Linked DNA regions of Collimonas fungivorans. The protein of the gene in region 1 binds, or shares a complex with, the protein of each later gene. Links are inferred from orthologs where the notes say so. Each region holds a gene or a part of one and is shown on either strand. Other genes may lie near its edges.

Region 1 (3,293 bases):
CTGCAGCCGGCCAGGCCGCGCAGGACGGCGGTCTTGGGGCCGACCGAATCGGCCATGCGGCCGGCGAACGGCCGGCTCAGCAGGGTCGCCAGGTATTGCATGCTGATCGCCAGGCCGGCCAGCACCGAGCTGTAGCCGAGGTCGGTATGGACGTAGCCGGGCAGCACCGCCAGCGGTATGCCGATTGCCAGATAGCAAATGAATGTAAAAAATGCAGTAGAAACGATGTGGAACGTGACGGCGGTCCCGGACGGCGGCTGGCTGGCGCGGTCGAGACTAACTTCTTCGGGCATGGTGGACGACGACTTGGTTGTTGGGTTGATTAGGTGAATTGCTGAGAAGAGGATTGATGCGTTGCAGTATTTTACTCTCCTGGCCCCGATGCTGCTGGCGCTTGCCATTGGCGCGATGACAGCATGGTGCTGCCGGTCGCGATCATTGCGTCATCGTTGCATCGGGCAACTGCCGGCGCAGCTTATAATGGCGGCATGCAAAATCTTCTTCATAACCTCAATCCAGAACAGCTCGCGGCGGTCACCTTGCCGGCGCAATCCGCACTCATCCTGGCCGGCGCCGGTTCCGGCAAGACGCGGGTGCTGACCACCCGCATCGCCTGGCTGATCCAGACCGGCCAGGTATCGCCGTCCGGCGTGCTGGCGGTGACCTTCACCAACAAGGCGTCGAAGGAAATGATGACGCGCTTGTCGGCGATGTTGCCGATCAATACACGCGGCATGTGGATAGGGACTTTCCATGGCTTGTGCAACCGCCTGTTGCGCGCCCATTACCGCGACGCCGCTTTGCCGCAGACTTTCCAGATCCTGGATTCGCAGGACCAGCTGTCGGCCATCAAGCGTTTGCTGAAATCGCTCAATGTCGACGATGAAAAATACCCGCCGCGCAACCTGATGTACTTCATCAACGGCGCCAAGGACCAGGGCTTGCGCGCCAACGAAGTCGAGGCGAACGACGATTACAACCGCAAGTTCGTCGAGCTGTACGACCTGTACGACCAGCAATGCCAGCGCGAAGGCGTGGTCGATTTCGCCGAGCTGCTGCTGCGCACCTATGAACTGCTGAGCCGCAACCAGCCACTGCGTGAGCACTACCAGTCGCGCTTCAAGCACATCCTGGTGGACGAGTTCCAGGACACCAACGACCTGCAATACAAATGGCTCAAGCTGATGGCGGGCCAGCGCGGCGCGGTGTTTGCGGTGGGCGACGACGACCAGAGCATCTATGCTTTCCGCGGCGCCAACGTCGGCAACATGAGCGCGTTCGAGCATGAGTTCCGGGTCGAGAACCTGATCAAGCTGGAGCAGAATTACCGTTCCCACGGCCATATCCTGGACAGCGCCAACACGCTGATCGCCAACAACAGCAAGCGCCTCGGCAAGAACCTGCGCACCGACGCTGGCCATGGCGAACCGGTGCGGATCTATGAAGCCACCAGCGACCTGCAGGAAGCGCAGTGGATCGTCGAAGAAACCAAGAGCCTGATCAACGACGGCGCCAGCCGCAGCGAAATCGCCGTGCTGTACCGCTCGAATGCGCAGTCGCGGGTGATCGAACACGCCCTGGTGGCGTCGGGCATCCCTTACCGGGTGTACGGCGGCCAGCGTTATTTCGAACGGGCCGAGGTCAAGCATGCAATCGCCTACCTGCAGCTGATGGACAATCCGCACAACGATTCGGCCTTCCTGCGCGTGGTGAATTTCCCGGCGCGCGGCATCGGCGCGCGCTCGCTGGAGCAGTTGCAGGATGCTGCCAAGCAGTACGGCATCTCCTTGTACGCAGCGGTGCCGTATGTGGCCGGAAAGGCCGGCGCCACGCTCGGTTCCTTCCTCAAGCTGATCGAAGGCGGACGCTTTGAAACCCAGCATCTGCCGCTGCCGGAAATGGTGCAGGTAGTGCTCGACCTGAGCGGCCTGATGCAGCATTACCAGAATGAAAAAGAAGGCGCCGACCGCATCGAGAATCTGGAGCAGCTGGTGAATGCTGCGACCCTATTTGTTTCGGAAGAAGGATTCGGCATCGATGCGCCGGCCTTGTTGGGCCCCAAGGCGCAGGCGGTGTCAGGCGCCGCCATCACCACCGCCGACGGCATCGAGGTGTTCGATGCCGATGCGCCGCTGTCCGCAGTGATGTCGCCTTTGTCTGCCTTCCTCTCGCACGCATCGCTGGAGGCTGGCAACAACCAGGCCCAGGCCGGCGAGGAAGCATTGCAGTTGATGACGGTGCATTCGGCCAAAGGCCTGGAGTTCGACGCGGTATTCATTACCGGCCTGGAAGAGGGGTTGTTCCCGCACGAGAATTCGCAGAAAGAGGACGCCGGCGTGGAAGAAGAGCGGCGCTTGATGTATGTCGCCATCACGCGTGCGAAAAAGCGGCTGTACATGAGTTTTTCGCAAACCCGGATGCTGCATGGTCAGACCCGTTACAACATGCGCTCGCGCTTCTTTGACGAGTTGCCGGAAGATGCGCTGAAGTGGCTGTCGCCCAAGGTGCAGCAGCATAGCTGGTTCGCCAATGCCAAATCGGCCTGGGACGAGGCGCCCGAGAAGGCTGCCAACAGCATCTCCAAGAACTTCGGCCGGCGCGATATCGGCTGGCGCATTGGCGAGAACGTGGCGCACCTGAAGTTCGGCGAGGGCGTGATCGTGAATATCGAAGGCAGCGGCGGCAACGCCCGCGCCCATATCAATTTCGGCAAGCACGGCATGAAGCTGCTGGACCTGAGCGTGGCGAAGCTGGAGAAGGTTGCGTAGGGCGCGCAGCTGTGCCTACGCGTGACCTCGAATTCATCATCATGCTGGTATCGGCGGTAACGCGTAGGCAAAAAAAATCTTGCCCACCCTGCGTTCATTCTTGTGTGGGGTATTCCGCAGGCGGCGGCACGTCCGCTTCGGGTTTGCCGAAGATGTGGGTATAAGTAGGATAGAAAGAGCAATACATCACCACTGTCAGGGCGATCGACAGCGGCAGCAGGATCATGATCGTGACCGCCTGGTTGCCGACCAGCACCGCGATCAATACGCTGACGATCGCCGGCAGTACAACGCCGATGCCGGCCCAGGCCAGTCCATATACGGTGAAGGCCTTGATTTCGCGCGACACCGCAAAGAAGCTGTAGAAAATGGCTTTCGATACGCTCATGTTTTTCCACATGATGAGCGGCGCCGCATACCAGAACGCCATCGCCGCCGGCGTGTAGACCGCGGCGGAAAACAGCATCGCCAGCGACATGCTGGAATCCTGTATCTCCTTGGGATCGAGCGCAGCCTGGCCGGTGA
Region 2 (3,230 bases), 3.1 Mb from region 1 along the record:
TGAAGCCGGCCGATTCGAACAGCGCGCGGTGGTTTTCCCAGCTTGGATCGCTGATCCAGACTTGGGTGTTGTCGGCGCTGAAGCGCTTGAGGAAATCGGCGCCCAGTTTCAGCGCGCCGGTGCCGCCGATGGCTTGCACGGTGATCGCACGTTTCTCTTGTACTACCGCGCTGTCGGCCCCAAATACCAGTTCTTGCACAGCCTTGTCGTAAGCCGCCAGGCCTTCGATCGGCAAGTAGGTGCGCGGCGCCAGCTTTTCGATCAGCAGCGCTTCCGCTTTTTGCACGCATTCCAGCAGCGGCACCTTGCCGTTGTCATCGTAATAGACGCCGACGCCGAGGTTGGTCTTGCCTGGATTCTGGTCCGCATTGAAACCTTCGGTGATGCCGAGGATAGGATCGCGTGGCGCCATTTCGATGGCGGTAAAGAGGGAGGCTGAAAGAGGTGCGTTCATCGTGATAACATAAAAAGTTGGCTGCAAAAGAGATTTTGCGGCCGGGTTGAATGCTGTGCCGGGTCACGAGACAAATCGCTGATCGGCGCGGATTTACTACCGTCTATTTTACCAAAGGTCGAGGCCCATGGCTGACATATCACAGGTTCAGAGCACCGTCGACGAGTCCAAAATCGTCACATTTCCGAATTCGCCGTACAAGCTGTTCCAGCCGTTCCAGCCGGCCGGCGACCAGCCGGTGGCCATCGAAAAACTGGTGGAGGGCGTGGAAGACGGCCTGTTTTACCAGACCTTGCTGGGGGTGACCGGCTCCGGCAAGACCTATACGATGGCCAACGTGATCGCCCGCATGGGGCGGCCAGCCATCGTCTTCGCTCCCAATAAGACGCTGGCGGCGCAGCTCTACAGCGAGTTCCGCGAGTTTTTCCCGCACAATGCCGTCGAGTATTTCGTCAGCTACTACGATTATTATCAGCCGGAAGCCTATGTGCCGCAGCGCGACTTGTTCATCGAGAAAGATTCCTCGATCAATGAGCATATAGAACAGATGCGCCTGTCCTGCACCAAATCGCTGATGGAACGGCGCGATGTGGTCATTGTGGCAACGGTATCGGCGATCTACGGTATCGGTAATCCCAACGAATACCACCAGATGATCCTGACCTTGCGCGCCAAGGACAAGGTCAGCCAGCGCGACGTCATCGCGCGCCTGATCCAGATGCAGTACACGCGTAACGAAATCGATTTCGGCCGCGGCACCTTCCGCGTGCGCGGCGATACCATCGACGTGTTTCCGGCCGAGCATGCCGAGCTGGCCTTGCGCATCGAGATGTTCGACGATGAAATCGACAGCTTGCAGCTGTTCGACCCGCTCACCGGCCGTGTACGGCAAAAGATCCCGCGCTTCACCGTCTATCCCGGTTCTCACTATGTAACGCCGCGCGCCACCGTGCTGCGCGCCATCGAAACCATCAAGGATGAACTGCGCGACCGGCTCGAATTTTTCCGTAAGGAAAATAAACTGATCGAGGAGCAGCGCATTGAGCAGCGCACCCGTTTCGACCTGGAAATGATGCAGGAAATCGGTTTCACCAAGGGCATCGAAAACTACTCGCGCCACCTGAGCGGCGCCTTGCCGGGCGAGCCGCCGCCGACCCTGGTCGATTACCTGCCGCAGGATGCGCTGATGTTCCTGGACGAATCGCACGTGCTGATCGGCCAGCTGAACGCCATGTATAACGGCGACCGTTCGCGCAAGACCAACCTGGTGGATTACGGTTTCCGGCTGCCGTCGGCGCTGGACAACCGGCCGCTGCGCTTCGACGAGTTCGAAGGCAAGATGCGGCAGACGATTTTTGTTTCAGCCACGCCGGCCGACTACGAAAACCAGCATGCCGACCAGGTGGTGGAGCAGGTGGTGCGGCCGACCGGCCTGATCGATCCTGCGATCGAAGTGCGGCCGGCCCTGAGCCAGGTCGACGACCTGATGAACGAGGCCAATGCCCGCATCAAGAAGAACGAACGGGTGCTGGTCACCACACTGACCAAACGCATGGCGGAGCAGCTGACCGAATTCCTGAGCGATAACGGCATCAAGGTGCGCTACCTGCACAGCGATATCGAAACCGTCGAGCGCGTGGAAATCATCCGCGACCTGCGCCTGGGCACCTTCGACGTGCTGGTCGGCATCAACCTGCTGCGCGAGGGCCTGGATATTCCTGAAGTGTCGCTGGTGGCGATCCTGGATGCCGACAAGGAAGGCTTCCTGCGTTCCGAGCGCAGCCTGATCCAGACCATAGGCCGCGCCGCGCGTAACCTGAACGGCACCGCGATCCTGTATGCGGACCGCATGACCGATTCCATGCGCCGCGCGATCGACGAAACCGAGCGCCGCCGTAACAAGCAGATCGCCTTCAATGCCGCCAACGGCATTACTCCGGTCGGCATCAGCAAGCAGATCAAGGAATTGATCGACGGCGTCTACAGCCCGCAGGAAGCGCGCGAAGTACTGCATGCGGCGCAGGACCAGGCCAAGTACGAGGCGATGAGCGAGAAACAGGTGAGCAAGGAAATCAAGCGCCTGGAGAAGCAGATGGTCGATCACGCCAAGAACCTGGAGTTCGAAAAAGCCGCACAGGTGCGCGACCAGCTGCATGTGCTGAAGCAGCAGCTGTTCGGCGCGCCGGGAGCGGACAATATCGTTTTGTAGTTGCAGGATTTTTTGCAGCCTGTGTTTGATCAATCCTGTTTTTGATGATTTATGACTGATTTTCTTCCTGCTTCAATCCGTTCCGCGTTGACCGGCGTGCATGCTTCCTGGCTCGCCATCCTGGAGCACGGCTTGCGTGCGGTAGCGCAAGCCAATCCGGCCTACCTGAAAGACCTGGCCGCGGCCGATTACCTGCCTACCGAGGGCCGCATGTTTGCCGCCTTCACCCAGCCGCTGGAAGCGGTGCGTTATGTGCTGGTGGGCGAGGGACCTTATCCGCGCGCGGCCAGCGCCACCGGCGTCTGTTTCATGGACGGCGCGGTCGGTTCCCTGTGGTCGGAGAAGGGCTTGTCGAAGCAGGTTAACCGCGCCACTTCCCTGCGCAATTTCATGAAGATGCTGCTGGTGGCCGATGGCCAGCTGGCGCTGGAAAACACCACCGGCGATGCGATGTCGGCTGTAGCGTTGCAGGCGCAGAAGGACAGTTCGCAGGCGATCCAGCTACTGGCCGACCTGCAAGCCAATATGGTGAAGCACGGTTTCTTGCTGCTGAACGCTTCGCTGGTG

The links.
Region 2: the proteins of CFter6_RS04595 (region 1) and uvrB are in contact, whole or in part, in a crystal structure (PDB 7EGT), measured with the Thermus thermophilus proteins. The link is inferred for Collimonas fungivorans from one-to-one orthologs. Residues at the interface, in WP_096412145.1 of Thermus thermophilus: His654, Arg656, Phe657, Gln666, Asp668, Glu669, Lys680, Arg681, Leu682, Ser683, Lys685, Tyr686, Ala687; in WP_096411307.1 of Thermus thermophilus: Glu23, Leu25, Arg26, Asp27, Gly28, Glu29, Arg30, Phe31, Arg55, Glu326, Asp327, Phe328, Glu379, Ser382, Gln383, His398, Gly400, Arg401.

Annotation. Positions count from the first base shown.
Region 1 is NZ_CP013232.1:1,060,407-1,063,699, forward strand. The notes cover bases 155-3,128. They hold CFter6_RS04595 (UvrD-helicase domain-containing protein), read left to right. Parts: upstream 155-488; coding sequence 489-2,768; downstream 2,769-3,128. Other genes in these bases: CFter6_RS04590 (MFS transporter), read right to left, coding at 155-293; CFter6_RS04600 (BPSS1780 family membrane protein), read right to left, coding at 2,863-3,128. Outside these bases: more of CFter6_RS04590, read right to left, coding at 1-154; more of CFter6_RS04600, read right to left, coding at 3,129-3,293. UniProt on the Escherichia coli protein: A helicase with DNA-dependent ATPase activity. Unwinds DNA duplexes with 3'-5' polarity. Translocates on single-stranded DNA with 3'-5' polarity. Initiates unwinding more efficiently from a nicked substrate than double-stranded DNA.
Region 2 is NZ_CP013232.1:4,118,935-4,122,164, reverse strand. The notes cover bases 212-3,122. They hold uvrB (excinuclease ABC subunit UvrB), read left to right. Parts: upstream 212-581; coding sequence 582-2,663; downstream 2,664-3,122. Other genes in these bases: CFter6_RS17850 (uracil-DNA glycosylase family protein), read left to right, coding at 2,715-3,122; CFter6_RS17860 (amino acid aminotransferase), read right to left, coding at 212-454. In the rest of the region: more of CFter6_RS17860, read right to left, coding at 1-211; more of CFter6_RS17850, read left to right, coding at 3,123-3,230. UniProt on the Escherichia coli protein: The UvrABC repair system catalyzes the recognition and processing of DNA lesions. A damage recognition complex composed of 2 UvrA and 2 UvrB subunits scans DNA for abnormalities.